2 regions of the Mesorhizobium sp. WSM4814 genome follow, and region 1 is predicted to be linked to the other one. Evidence: riboswitches for the same ligand, from Rfam matches in the RefSeq annotation. Region 1 holds a riboswitch; the other holds the start of a gene.

Region 1 (7,168 bases):
GTGGTGATGGTCGGGTAGCCGAAGATCGTCGACAGCATCGGCGGCAGCAGCGCCAGGCTGGCCAGAAGGATGACGCCGATGATGAAAATGAAGACCAGTCCGGTCGCGAAATTGCGGTCCAGGAATATCTTCGGGTCGATGAACGGGTTTTCGGCGCTCAGCAGATGAATGGTGAACATCCAGAAACCTGAAATGGCGAGGCCAAGCTCGATCCAGATCTCGGCCGAGGAGAACCAGTCGGCATCGCCGCCACGGTCGAGCATGAGCTGCAGCGCGCCGACGCCGAGCGAGAGCATGGCAAAGCCGAAGAAATCGAAGCCGCGCACGCGTCTGGCGATGTTCGGCAGGTAGGCGGCCATGCCGAGAAAGGCGATGATGCCAATCGGCAGGTTGATGAAGAACACCCAGCGCCAGTTGAAGCTCTCGGTCAGCCAGCCACCCAGCGTCGGGCCGATGATCGGCCCGACCATGATGCCGGCGCCCCAGATCGCCATCGCCTGGCCGTGGCGTTCCTTCGGGTTGATGTCGAGCAGGAAGGTCTGCGACAGCGGCACGATCGCCGCGCCGAACACGCCCTGCATCAGGCGGAACAGCACCATGGTCTCCAGGCTCCATGCCACGCCGCATAGCATGGAGAAGACGACGAAGCCGACCACCGCCGTCAGGAACAGCTCCTTGCGCCCGAAGCGGTCGGCCAGCCAGCCGGTCACCGGCGTCATGATGGCGGCGGCAACGATGTAGGAGGTCAGCACCCAGTTAATGGTGTCGGCCGACGCGCCAAGGTCGCCGACCATCGACGGCAGAGCGACATTGGCGATAGTGGTGTCGAGCACCTGCATGACTGTCGCCAGCATGATCGCAATGGTGATCAGGCCGCGATGCGGCACTTCGCGAAAGGCTTCTGGCGTGCTCATGACGTTGAGGCGTCTATTGCGCTTCACCCGCCGCGGCGTGGCCGAAGATGCTCGGAAGCCCGCGGGAAACGCCGGTGTCCACCGTGACGGTCGCGCTCATGCCGGTGCGCAGCGCCATCCTGGCGTCGGCATCGGCCAGTTGCAGGCGCACCGGAATGCGCTGGGTGACCTTGACCCAGTTGCCGGTGGCGTTCTGGGCGGGCAACAGCGAGAACTCGGCTCCCGTGCCAGCGCCGATCGCCTTGACGGTGGCTTCGAACGTCAGGCCCGGGTAGGTGTCGACCACGATTTCAGCCGTCTGGCCGGGCTTCATATTGGTGAGCTGGGTTTCCTTGAAATTGGCATCGATCCAGGTATCGCCGGTCTCGACCAGCGAAAACAGCGGCGTACCCGAGCCGACATACTGGCCGACCTTGAACGAGGCAGCCTGGCTGATGATGCCGTCGGCCGGCGCCCTCACCGTGGTCTGCGCCAAATCGTAGGCAGCCTTGTCGCGCGTGGCGAGCGCCGCCATCACGGTCGGATGCCTGTCGGTCTCGATATCGGGATTGCCGCCAAGGCCCGCCTTGGCGCTGAGGATGCCCTGTTCGGCCACGGCCAATTGCTGCTTGGCCTTGTCGAGATCGTTCCTGGCCTCGTCCAGCGACGACTCGGCGTTGATGCCCTTGCGGGCCAGGTCGGCGGCCCGGTCGTATTGCGACTGCGCATAGTCGACCTGGCTGGCGTCCGACTTCTCCTGCGCTTCCGCCTGGCTATAGGCCGCACGCAGCTGCTCGACATTGAGGCGCGCGCCGGCCACCGCCGCGTCAGCTTGGGCCAATGCGATCCGGTAAGGCTCGGCATCGATGGCGAACAGCACGTCGCCCTGCTTGACGGACTGGTTGTCGAAAATGTCGACTTGGACGATGCGGCCGGCCGTATCGGCGGCGATCGTGACCTTGGCCTGCTGCAGATTGGCGTTCTCGGTCTCCTGGTAACGGCCGCCGGTCACCCAGACGTAGCTGCCGCCGGCGATCAGCGCCACCGGGAGCGCCGACATCAAAAGCATGCGGCCGGCACGGCGCTTCTTCTTCGGCGCCACCGGCGCCGGCGCTAGCTGCGGAGCGGCCGTAACCGGAGTTGCCGCCGGCTGCGCGGGAGCTTCCAACTCCAGCTTGGTCGCATTCTCATCTACCTTGGCTACCGCGTTCATGCTGCTGCGCCTTCTGCACTCTCGACTTTTTCGCCACTCTCGACATTTTCGCCCGGCGCCGGCTCGCCGTCCGCCAGGTTCCTGGTCATCGTCTCCAGTGCCTTGATCAGGACGCGACGATCTTGCGGCGACACGCCGGCCAGCGATTCTTCATAGACTTCGCCAGCAAGGCTCTTGATCTCAGCGTAGGCCTGGCTCGCCTTGGCGGTCGGGAAGATCATGCGGACGCGGCGGTCGGCGGCATCGGCGCGGCGCTCGATCCAGCCGCCCTCCTCCATGCGGTCGACCAGGCGCGACACGCTGATCGGCTCGATCTCGAGAAGCTCGGCGAGCCGGGCCTGGGTGATGCCTTCTTCCTTGGCGACGCGGACCATCAGCCGCCATTGCGCCGAGGAAAGGCCGAGCCCGCTGGCGCGCGCCTCGAAGCGCTTGCGCATCAGGCGCTGCACGTCGTGGATCAAAAAACCCAATCTGTCGATGCCGTCGGAAACCATGAGCGGCATATATTATAAGCGTGCTCACTATTCAAGACGCGGCATTGTGCCAGAAGCCGGCAAGTGTGCATGGCAGCCCATCATGAACGATTGCGAATGAGCATGGTGACCACGAAGAAAGCGCCGACCGAACTGGTGATGATGCCGATCGGCAGTTCCTGCGGCGGCAGCAGCGTGCGCGCCAGAAGGTCACTTGCCAGCAGCAGCACCGCTCCGAAGAGGGCGCAGCTTGCAATCAGGCGCAGATGCAACGGCCCGGCCAGGGGCCGGGACAGATGCGGGATCATCAGCCCGACGAAACCGATGACACCTGCGACCGAGACCAGGATCGCCGTCGAGAAGGCAGCGACGAGAAACGCCGTCCTGCGCATCCGCACAACCGGCACCCCAAGACTTTCGGCAGCATTCTCGCCGGCCAGGAAGGCGTCGAGCTTGCGATGGTTCCACAGGCCATAAGCAAGAATGGTGCCCGCGCCAAGAGCAGCCAGCCCGACATTGTCCCATCGCGCCAGGCCGAGCCCGCCCATCGTCCAGAACAATACCGAGTGAGCGGCGCGCTGGTCTCCGGCGAAGACGAGATAGTTGGTCAGGGCGATGAACATGAACGAGACGGCAAGCCCGGCCAGTATCAGCCGTTCGGGGCCCTGCCCCCTCACCCGCGAAACCAGCAAAAGCACGATGCCGGCGGCCAATATGCCGCCGGTGAAGGCGGCAACCGGCAACGTCCAGATGCCGAAACGGTCGCCAAAAATGGTGATGACGGAAACAGCGCCTGCCGCGGCACCGGAGGACAGCCCGAACAGGAACGGATCGGCGAGGTCGTTTCGGGTTACCGTCTGCAGCAGCGCGCCGATGACGCCCAGCCCGGCGCCGACACAGATCGCCATAATCGTGCGCGGCAGCCTGAGATCGACAATTATCTTGGCAATTGGGATCTTGGCGACCGGGATATTGCCGACCGAACCGGGCACGAGATCTCCGTCCAGCCCGGCCGTATGTCCGAGCGCAGCAATCACGTCGCTCAACGCTATGACTGTCGATCCATAGGCGATCGACAGCAGAGCAAGAGCGGCGATTACTGCCACTCCTGCTGCCATGGCCAATTCGAACGCCCTGTGGCGCAAGCTCAGAAGGCTTCCGGGTGCATCGCGCTGGCGATCTTGCCGATCGCCTCGATGTTGGCGGGTCCGGGCGTCAGCTCGGCATAGCGCAGCGCGACGAAGCGCTCATTCCGGACCGCGTCGGTCTCCTTCATTGCCGGATGGACTTTGAGGAAGTCGAGCAGTTTCCTGTAACCGCCGCCGCCCTGATAGTCGAGCAGGATCAGGAACTGCGGATTGCGGGAAGCGACCGTTTCCCAGTCCGTGTTGCCCCAGCTCGTCTGCATGTCGGCCATGATGTTGTCGCCGCCGGCAGCGGCGATCATGGCGCTGGGGATCGCGAACTTGCCTGATGTGAAGGGTTTGTCTTCGCCGGAGTCGTAGAGAAACACCCGCGTCCGCGCGCGGTCGCCGACCTTTGCCGTGATATCGGCGAGTTGCGCTTTCCAGCCTGAAACAAGTTTTTCCGCCTTGGCCTCCTTGCCGAAAATCTTGCCCAGCTTTTCGATGTCGCCGTAGAGCAGGTCCATCGAGGCGGCGGGGCGGTTGTTGTCGAGATGGACGCAGCTTTCCGTCAGCACCAGCGTCTTGACGCCGTGCGGCGCCAGCGTATCTGGCGTTACCTCGCCGCCCGGCTTCATGCCGTAATACCAGCCGGCGAAGAAGAAATCGGGCTCGACCGCGACCAGGTTTTCGAGCGTCGGGTATTTCGGCGCAAGTTCCGGAATCGCGCCCTGCCCGGCCTTGAATTCCGGACCGACCTTGTGCCATCCGGTGATGCCGGTCAGGCCGACGATCGACGGTTGCAGCCCCAGCGCGAAGGCCATCTCGGCCATGTTCATATCTTGGATGACGGCGCGCTTCGGCGCGGCGTCGAACGTCAGCGGCGTGCCGCAACTGTCGACTGTTACCGGGAAAGCGAAGGCGGCCTGGGCAAGCAGCAGAGAGGCAAAAGACAGTGCGAGGCGTTTCACGGATGTTGCTCCTTGGTTAGATCAGAAGAGGCACGGTTCGGGACTTCGAACACCGTGAGTTCGCGGTCTTCGGTGGGATGGCGCAGCCGAAGCACGTCGACCCCGAAAATCTCGCGGATCAACTGCTTGGTGAGCGCCTCGCGCGGACCGGCGAGTGCCTGCAGGCGGGCCTCGTTCATCACCGCGACCCTGGTGGCAAATGGCGTGACCAGCGACAGATCATGCAGCACCGCCACGACGGTCATGCCAAGCTGCGATACGAGTTCGAGAAGTTCGCTGCGGGCGCGCGGATCGAGATGATTGGTCGGTTCATCGAGGAACAGGATTTTCGGCTCCTGGGCGATGGCGCGCGCCAGCTGGGCGCGTTGCCGCTCACCACCCGACAGCGAGCCGATCGTGCGGCCGAGCAGCGGCAGCAGGCCAGTTCTGCGAAGCGCTTCGACGACGATGTCGCGTTGCTCGCTCCTGCGTCGCCAGCCGGCATGCGGGACCCGCCCAAGTCCGACGTAGTCGATCACGGCAAGCCGCGGATCGGGCTGATCGGTCTGGCCGACGACCGCCATGTGCAGCGCCCGCTCGGCGGCCGGAAACGTCTCCAGCCGGCGTCCGGAAAATCTCACATCTCCCGCGCTCGGACGCAGCGTGCCGCATAGCATGCGCAGCAGCGTCGTCTTGCCGGCGCCGTTGGGACCGATGATGGCGAGGCGGTCTCCCGCCGCGACCGAAAGGCTGACCGCACTGACCAGGCGCTGGCCATTCGCCGTGGCGCTCAGTTCACGCGCTTCAAGAAGAGGCTGGCAGGCGTCCAACTTACCGTCACTTTCTCAATGGCGACGGAAGGAAGCTGGACCGGCCGACAAGACCGATGTCCACGTCTCCTCCCGGCACACCCCGTCCGGTCAACTCGTGCGATGGCAGGTCTCCTGGCTCGCGGGTCCTTGCGCCATCCTGCCTTCCCAGCCTTGGCCAGTGGCATTTCGGATTTTGCTCGCCGCCTACAGTTGCGGGGGCAGCCACGGCCTCGATCCGAAGATCTCACCGTGTTCCCTTTTCACCCTCGCCTTTCGGCTTGGGGACCATCAGTCAGCCACCCTAGTTTTCCGCCAATCCCAGCGCAATAAATTTCCGGGTTCCGGAGTGCCCCGCGAGCAATGGTCTTGTCAGAACGAGCATACCGAATCTCGTAATGTAATAACGTTACTACTTAAAAGACAACGCCTGCTCCCGTCAAGCCCTTCGCCCAACGCCTTCGACTTGCCGACCAGCGTCGCATTGCGCGGTGCGCAATTTCGATCAAACTGCCTCCACCAAGAAGCGAAACCATGACCTGGCCGATGCGCAGTCCCACAGCAAGGAGCCATATGAACCCGACCGAGAAAGCGCTGTGGTTCGTCGAAAGCCATCTGCCGGAGGCCATCTCGCTCGACGATGTCGCCAACAGCAGCGGCGTGTCGCGCTTTCACGTGACGCGGGCTTTCGGTGCGGCGACCGGACATTCGGTGATGGGCTACCTGCGTTCTCGCCGGCTGACCGAGGCGGCGCGCAGGCTCGCCGCCGGCGCACCGGACATCCTCTCGGTCGCGCTCGACGCCGGCTATGCCTCGCATGAGGCTTTCACCCGTGCCTTCCGCGACCAGTTCGGCACCACGCCGGAACTGGTGCGCGCGCAAGGCTCGCTCAAAAACCTCGATCTCGTGGAGCCGATCCTGATGGACCAGTCCTTCCTCACCAATCTCGAGCCGCCGCGTTTCGAAACCAGCCGGCCGTTCCTCATCGCCGGTCTCGGCGAGCGCTACAGCTGCGAAACCAGCGCCGGCATTCCGATGCAGTGGCAGCGGTTCGGCCCCTATATCGGCAACATTCCAGGCGAGGTCGGCGACATCGCCTATGGCGTCTGCGTCAACGGCGACGATGCAGGCAATTTCGACTATATCGCCGGCGTCGAGGTGTCCGATTTTTCGGACCTGCCGAAGGAGTTTTCGCGCGTACGCGTGCCGGCGCAGAAATACGCCGTGTTCGCCCATCGTGACCACATCTCGACCATCCGCCGCACGGTCAACACGATCTGGAACAAATGGCTGCCGGCCTCCGGGCACAAGATTGCCGACGCGCCCGAATTCGAGCGCTACGGCCCCGAATTCGATCCGCGCAGCGGCAATGGCGGGCTGGAAATCTGGATACCGGTCAAAGGGTGAGAATGGCCGCCTTGTCTTGCCTTCTCCCCTTGTGGGAGAAGGTGGCCTCGCGAAGCGAGGTCGGATGAGGGGTGCTCCAGCTTGGCACTAACAGCACTCCGGCCAACACCCCTCATCCGTCTCGGCGCTGCGCGCCGATCCACCTTCTCCCACAAGGGGAGAAGGGAAAAATGCTACAGCTCCAGGTTCCAGTTCTGGCCGACCAGATCCTTGCCGAAGGCGTGGTGGCGTTCCTGATTGGCCAGCTTGAACCCGGCCGCCTCGTAGATGCGGCGCGCTGAGGTGAGCACGTCGTTGGT
Region 2 (7,168 bases), on a different contig from region 1:
TCAATCTCGGCGGACGCTCGCTGCAGCCCTTGCCGGGGCACGGGTTTTCGGGACAGACTGACGCCGGCTTTATCCGCCTCGACGGCTACGGCGCCTGGTTCGGGCGTGTCGACTGAATTTGCAATTCACTGGAGGGAACCCATGGCCGATGTCACGCTAAGGCAAGTGAAGAAATCATACGGCAATCTCAACATTCTCCATGGCATCGACCTCGACATAAAGTCGGGCGAGTTCATCGTCTTCGTCGGCCCTTCGGGCTGTGGCAAGTCGACCTTGCTGCGGTCGATCGCCGGGCTTGAGGAAATCACCTCCGGCGAGCTCAAGATCGACGGCGAGGTGGTGAACGACGTGCCGCCGTCGAAGCGCGGCATCGCCATGGTGTTCCAGTCCTATGCGCTCTATCCGCACATGACTGTCTACGACAACATGGCGTTCTCGATGAAGATCGGCAAGGAGAGCAAGGCCGAGATCGACAAGCGGGTGCGCCAGGCGGCGGAAATCCTGCAGCTGACCAAATATCTCGACCGCCTGCCCAAGGCGATGTCGGGCGGCCAGCGCCAGCGCGTCGCCATCGGCCGCGCCATCGTGCGCAACCCCAAGGTCTTCCTGTTCGACGAGCCGCTGTCGAACCTCGACGCGGCGCTGCGCGTCGCCACCCGCATCGAGATCGCCAAGCTCAAGGAATCGATGCCTGCTACAACGATGATCTACGTCACCCACGACCAGGTCGAGGCGATGACGCTGGCCGACCGCATCGTGGTGCTCAAGGAGGGCCATATCGAGCAGGTCGGCACGCCGATGGAGCTCTACAAGAGACCCGGCAATCTGTTCGTCGCCCAGTTCATCGGCTCGCCGGCCATGAACATCCTGCCGGCGACGATCGACAAATCAGGCGACCCGACCATCGTCAGTCATGTCGGCGGGCGCAAGGCGACGGTGCCGATCGCCACGCCGGCGTCGGTGAAGGGCGCTTCGGTGAGCTTCGGCGTGCGGCCGGAAGATCTGACGATCGCCACCGGTGCGGATTATCTTTTCGAGGGAACGGTGGATTATGTCGAGCAACTCGGCGAGGTCCAACTCGTCTATGTCGACATCGGCCGCGCCGACCTGCCGCTGGTCACCAAGCTGCCAGGCAATGTCGGGGTCAAGCGCGGCGCTGCGCTGCGCTTGAATGCCGATGCCGGCGACCTGCATATTTTCGATGCCGACGGACATTCATTCACGCTCCACAAAGCGGAAGCAAAGGCAGCCTGAGAGCAGCAGCCGAACTGATGGATGTTTGGTGACCCAAAAACGAGAGCGGCGGGCAAAGCCGCCACTCTTGTCCGTTCCGGTCGCTGTTAGAGCGACGTGCGTCCAAGTGGACGCACAAAGGTACGCTCCGACACTTTAACCCTGCGCATCGTGCTTTCCGAAAATCGGAACCGATTTTCGGGCCGATGCGCTAGCGGCCGAACAGGTTCCGGTCGCTGCCCTGCGGGGCGGACTTCTGTACGTCGCCCGACGAGTTGAGCAGCTTGTAGACCGGCGAACCGGTATTGCGTACCGAAGAAGTCTGCGTGTTGTCGACGTTGATGGTCGCCTGCTTGTTGATGTCGGTTCTGCCAAAGTTGTCGCTACCGGCAAAAGCGCCGCCCGCAGCAATCAAAAGCGCGGCGGCGGTAAGAACGATCTTCTTCATTTTCAAAACTCCTGGATTTTCTTGGTTCCGCCAGCCCGGCGGGCAAATGCCGCCGCCGCTGTTGGAACGAACTGTTAGTTGTTGCCGAACAGCTTACGGTCGCTGCCGTTGACGGGTTTCTCGTCAGCCGGAACCGGATTCTGCGCCGACGCCGAATTCCGAATCGAAGCCGTGTACGAGTTGCTGTCGACCGCAGCGGCCGGCTGGTTGGCGCCGTTCGATCCAAAGTTGTCGCTGCCGGCAAAAGCACTGCCGGAGATGGCCATAATGGCGGCGGTGGCAAGAATGAGCTTCTTCATTTCAAATACTCCTGAGTTCCTCAGATCCCGAGCGGCGGACCGCCACTTTGCTGTTTGGGACCAGCTGTTAATTGTTGCCGAAAAGGTTGCGGTCGGCGCCCTGGCCAACGGCCTGCTTTTCAGCGTGAGCCGGCGTCTGGACAGAGGCCGTATACGAGCTGTCGACCGCGACGGCCGGCTGGTTGGCGGCGTTGGACCCATAATGGTCGCTGCCGGCAAAGGCGCTGCCGGTGATGGCCAGAGCGGCGACGGCAGCAAGAGCGATCTTTTTCATTTTAGTACTCCAGTATCTTGGTCTTCAGTCCGTCTAGCGGCGTGTCTTGGGAGGATGCGCGCGTCGTTCGGACAGCCCCGATGTGGGAAGGCCATTCGGCGGATTCCAATCACGAAGTTGTTCCGTGTGGACCAAGAATCTACACCTTGAAATTGTACCAGAGGCATCTAGCACTATGGTTTTTATGGTTTGTTTTCAATATCTTATTCAAAATTAGCAATTCATGATTTGACGGATTGGCGAATTTGCGTTCACAGCGTGTTGCACGCATTGTCAACAGAAACGAACCGTTCGGTTCGATTTTAGAAGCGGCTAATAGTCACTTTTGTAAACTGTTAACCTTCCTGATCTCCGCCGCGGGTCGGATTCTATGTCACGGCAGCCGACAGTGGCCGCCGACAAAGTGGGGCTTCAGCCCTGCAGATATAAACCTGCAGGTTTCGCCGGCGGTGTCGCGCCGCATGGATACGATGTCGCTTTCATGCCGGCAGTCAGCCGGCCGGCATGATTAGATCACGCCATCTCAGGTGCCGCTTGGTGACGACGAAGCGGAGAATTGGGAAGCCAGTCAGAACCCGGCGCTGCCCCCGCAACGGTGGTGGAGTTCAAGTCGCAACGGGAGACCACTGGGCCACAAGCCTGGGAAGGTGTCGCGACGAGTCCGCAAGGACACTCCAGAGCCCGGAAACCAGCCCGAGATTTTCAGACTCGACTGATCGCGGTGGGCGGTCAAGAGGTGGATGATGCACGTCCGGCCCTGTCGCCGGCGTGCAAACGGTCCTCCCTCCATCACCACCAGTTCAGTCCTTACACGAGGACAGGACATGGACGCGCGCAACGACATGCTGAGGCTCTTGCACGGCCGCAGGCAAGGCTATTCGCTCGAGCAGCCCTTCTACACCGATCCAGATTTCTTCAAGCTCGACATGGAGCTGATCTGGTATCGCGACTGGCTGTTCATCGGCCACGATTGCGAGTTGCCGAAAGCTGGCAGCTATATCACCGCCCAGATCGGCGACTATCCGGTCGTGCTGGTCCGCGACCAGCAAGGCAAGATCAATGCCTTCCACAATTCCTGCCGGCATCGCGGCAGCCGTGTCTGCAATGCCGACAAGGGCACTGCGGCGAAGCTGGTCTGCCCCTATCACCAGTGGACCTACGAGCTGGACGGCCGGCTGTTGTTTGCTCGCCAGATGGCAGACGGCTTCGACAAGAGCCAGTTCAGCCTGAAGCCGGTGGCTTGCGAAAGCGTTGGCGGCTACATCTTTATCTGCCTGGCCAACGAGCCGGCCGATTTCGCGCCGATGCGCGCCATGATCGAGCCTTACCTCCTGCCGCACCGGCTGCGCGAGGCAAAAATCGCCTTCGAATCGACCATCGTCGAGAAGGGCAACTGGAAGCTCGTCTGGGAGAACAACCGCGAGTGCTACCATTGCGCCGGCAACCATCCGGAACTCTGCAAGACATTCCCGGAAGCGCCGACCGTGACCGGCGTGCAGGGCGCCGACAGCGATCCAGAGATGCTCGCGCACTGGGCGAAATGCGAGGCGGCGGGCTTGCCGAGCAAGTTCCGCATCGATCCGGCCGGGCAGTATCGCGCCACCCGCGCGCCGCTGCTGCACGACGCCGTCAGCTACACGATGACGGGAAGACGCGCGGTGAAGAAGAACCTTTCCGACAGCGTTTCGACCGACCGTATCGGCTCGCTGCTGCTCTATCACTATCCGACGAGTTGGAACCATATCCTCGGCGATCATGCCGTCACCTTCCGCGTGCTGCCGATCAGTGCCACGGAAACGGCCGTCACCACCAAATGGCTTGTCCACAAGGACGCGGTCGAAGGCGTCGATTACGACCTCGCCGAACTCACCCATGTCTGGACCGAGACCAACGACCAGGACCGTCGCATTGTCGAGGAAAACGCCTTCGGCATCCTGTCGCCGGCCTATGAGCCCGGCCCCTATTCGGAACTGCATGAGGGCGGCGTCATCCAGTTCGTCGAATGGTACGCCTCCTTCATCGGGCCGCGCCTTGCCGAGGCCGGGCGGCCGGCGCTGCGCAGCGTCGCCTGAACGAGGTCAAGGGGATGAATGCGATGACGGACCTTGGCCTCTACCGCCATCTCGACGAGATGGCGCCCTGGAACGACCGGCTCCAGGTGCTGGAAGTCATCGGCGTCAGCGACGAGGCGCCTGACGTGAAGACCTTCACCTTCCGCTCTGACAACCAGACCTGGTTCCGCTACAGACCGGGGCAGTTCGTGACGCTGGAACTGCCGACCACCGAGGGCCCGATGATGCGGACCTATACGCTGTCGTCCTCGCCGTCGAGGCCGTTCTCGATCGCGGTGACGGTGAAAGCGCAGGCCGGCAGCCTCGGCACCCGCTGGATGTTCGACAATCTGAAGCCCGGCGTTCACGTGAAGGCCTATGGGCCGGCGGGCGACTTTTCGCTGCACAGCCATCCAGCGGCCAAGTATCTGTTCATTTCGGCCGGCTCAGGCGTGACGCCGATGATGTCGATGCTGCGCTGGCTGAACGACTGCGCGCCATGGACAGATGTCGGCTTCGTCAACTGCGCGCGAAAGCCCGAGGAGATCATCTTCCGCAAGGAGCTCGAGCTGCTCGGCAGCCGCATGCCGGGCCTGACGCTCGGCTTCATGATCGAGGAGCGGTCCAGCCGTGAGGGCTGGTTCGGCCATATGGGCCGGATCGACGCGATACGGCTGCCGCTGCTGGCCCCCGATTTTCGCGAGCGCGAAATTTTCTGCTGCGGCCCCGACCCGTTCATGCGCGCCGTGCGGCAGATGCTGGAGGCGGCCGGCTTCGACATGGCCAACTACCATCAGGAGAGCTTTGCGGCCCCGGCGGTGGAGGAAATACCGGCCCCGTTCGGTTCGCCGGCGGAAGGTGGACCGGCAGAGAGTGGGGTCGAGGTACCTGCCGAGGCCGCAACACCGATCCGCTTTTCGCTTTCGGATATCGATGCCGAATGCGTTGCCGGCCAGACCGTGCTGCAGACGGCGCGCGCTTCGGGCGTACGAATTCCCGCAGCCTGCGAGTTCGGCCTGTGCGGAACCTGCAAGGTGAAAAAGGTCTCGGGCACAGTCGAGATGAGCCACAATGGCGGCATCCTCGATCACGAGATCGACGACGGCTTCATCCTTGCCTGCTGTTCGAAGCCGCTGACGGCGCTCGAGATCGACGCCTGACCGGGGAGCTTAAAGCGCGTCGCGGCTGAATGGATTCATGCGACGCGCTTTAAGTTATTGTTTTTATGCATGTCGTCATCGCAAAACCGCTGCACACTTTTGCGTGACATGCATTAAACCCCGTAGCGCTCGGTGCGGATGAGGCTTGCCGGAACGCCGGCATCGATCAGCGCCTGGGCGGCGGCCGACACGAACGCATTCGAGCCGCAGACAAAGGCGAACCTTGGCGGCGCGGGCAGCCGCAGCATCGATTGCTCCATCATCGCGGCATCGACCCGCCGCGAATAGTCTGACGGGCGCGGGGCGGCCTCGCGGGTCAGCGCCAACACCAGATCGAAGCCGTCCCGGCGATCGTGGACGTCGATCAGCTCGTCGCGAAAGATCACCTCGTCCCAGACCCGTGCGGAAAATACCAATGCCACGGGCACCGCCGATCTGCGCGCGCCGCGATGGCGGATCATCGCCATCAGCGGTACCACGCCGGACCCGCCGCCGACCAGCAGAAGCGGGCCGCCGTCGCTGTCGGACCAGACGAAGTGGCCGCCGAGCGGGCCGCGCAACTCGACCTCGTCGCCGACCGCCGCGATATCGTGGAAGAAGGGTGAGACCTCGCCATCATCGAGCCTTTCGATCGCCAGTTCGATCGTCTCGCCGGCTTCCGGCGCCGAGGCGATTGAGTAGGAGCGGCGCGCCTGATAGCCGTCCGGCGCCGTCAGCCTGACATCGACATGCTGCCCGGCACGATAGGCGAAGGGCCGCGACGGCTGGAGGAAAAAGCTGGTGACGCGCGGCGTGCGCTTTTCGATGCGGGCGATGGTCACCGTCTGCCAGGGCGACTGCGCCGCCGGCGCGTCGCTCATGGATCGCCCGTATAGCGCTGCTCGCGCCACGGGTCGCCATAGATGTGATAGCCGCGCAGCTCCCAGAAGCCGGGCTCGTCGCGCTCGGTGAACTGCAGGCCGTTCAGCCATTTGGCCGACTTCCAGAAATAGAGATGCGGAACCAGCAGCCGCGCCGGGCCGCCATGGTCCGGCGTGATCGGCTTGCCTTCGTAAAGCAGCGCCACCATTGCCTTGCCGGCAGTGAGATCCTGCGTCGGCACGTTGGTTGTATAGCCGTCGAAGGACAGCGCCAGCGTGAAGGCGGTCGGTGGCTCGATGCCGGCATCCGCCAGAATATCGTCGACCATCACACCCTGCCACGCCGTGTCGAACTTGGTCCACGCGGTGACACAATGGATGTCGCGCGTCATCTTGGTCAAAGGCAGCGCGTTGAACTCTGTCCAGTTCCACGTCTTGATCGGCCGCGGTCCGTGCTTGAGCGTGAACGACCAGTCCTCGGTGCGCACAGGCGGCGTCGGCCCGGCCGACAGCACCGGAAACCCTTGCTCGAGATACTGCCCCGGCGGGATACGCGCATCCGCATCCGTCGGGGGCTTTCGTCCTGAAGAGAAGCCGCGGGTGACCATCGAGACAATCCGTTTGCATCAGGCCGCCTGTCGGCCTTCACCAATGTTGTCAAAGATACTCTGGCGGGCAACCAGATTCTTGGCTTATGCGCCGTCTGTTCGCCTGAGATAACCGGTGGCGATCTCGCGCATCCGTTTGGCGTCGAAGCTTGGTCCATGGCCGCCATGGCCGATGCTGACAGGCAGATCGAGCAGCCGCTGCATGGTTCGGCGATAGGCTGATCGGTCGGAATCC

Evidence for each region. A riboswitch is a leader RNA that binds a small molecule or an ion and turns the genes downstream of it on or off. The one in region 1 is predicted to bind cobalamin.
Region 2: another riboswitch for cobalamin. It lies ahead of AC0L2V_RS23355 (aromatic ring-hydroxylating oxygenase subunit alpha); the one in region 1 lies ahead of AC0L2V_RS27145 (ABC transporter ATP-binding protein).

Annotation. Positions count from the first base shown of each region.
Region 1 is NZ_JBVVQT010000024.1:79,079-86,246, forward strand. Features, by position in the region: gene AC0L2V_RS27120 (DHA2 family efflux MFS transporter permease subunit) at 1-914, opposite strand, end outside; gene AC0L2V_RS27125 (HlyD family secretion protein) at 928-2,106, opposite strand; gene AC0L2V_RS27130 (MarR family winged helix-turn-helix transcriptional regulator) at 2,103-2,600, opposite strand; gene AC0L2V_RS27135 (FecCD family ABC transporter permease) at 2,681-3,697, opposite strand; gene AC0L2V_RS27140 (ABC transporter substrate-binding protein) at 3,727-4,674, opposite strand; gene AC0L2V_RS27145 (ABC transporter ATP-binding protein) at 4,671-5,483, opposite strand; cobalamin riboswitch at 5,571-5,770, opposite strand; gene AC0L2V_RS27150 (AraC family transcriptional regulator) at 6,036-6,869, shown strand; gene AC0L2V_RS27155 (bifunctional helix-turn-helix transcriptional regulator/GNAT family N-acetyltransferase) at 7,043-7,168, opposite strand, start outside.
Region 2 is NZ_JBVVQT010000018.1:22,664-29,831, reverse strand. Features, by position in the region: gene bglA (beta-galactosidase BglA) at 1-116, shown strand, start outside; gene AC0L2V_RS23375 (ABC transporter ATP-binding protein) at 142-1,254, shown strand; gene AC0L2V_RS23370 (DUF680 domain-containing protein) at 1,445-1,681, opposite strand; gene AC0L2V_RS23365 (DUF680 domain-containing protein) at 1,756-1,980, opposite strand; gene AC0L2V_RS23360 (DUF680 domain-containing protein) at 2,048-2,254, opposite strand; cobalamin riboswitch at 2,763-2,965, shown strand; gene AC0L2V_RS23355 (aromatic ring-hydroxylating oxygenase subunit alpha) at 3,079-4,326, shown strand; gene AC0L2V_RS23350 (FAD-binding oxidoreductase) at 4,350-5,465, shown strand; gene AC0L2V_RS23345 (FAD-binding oxidoreductase) at 5,579-6,325, opposite strand; gene AC0L2V_RS23340 (molybdopterin-dependent oxidoreductase) at 6,322-6,933, opposite strand; gene AC0L2V_RS23335 (MBL fold metallo-hydrolase) at 7,018-7,168, opposite strand, start outside.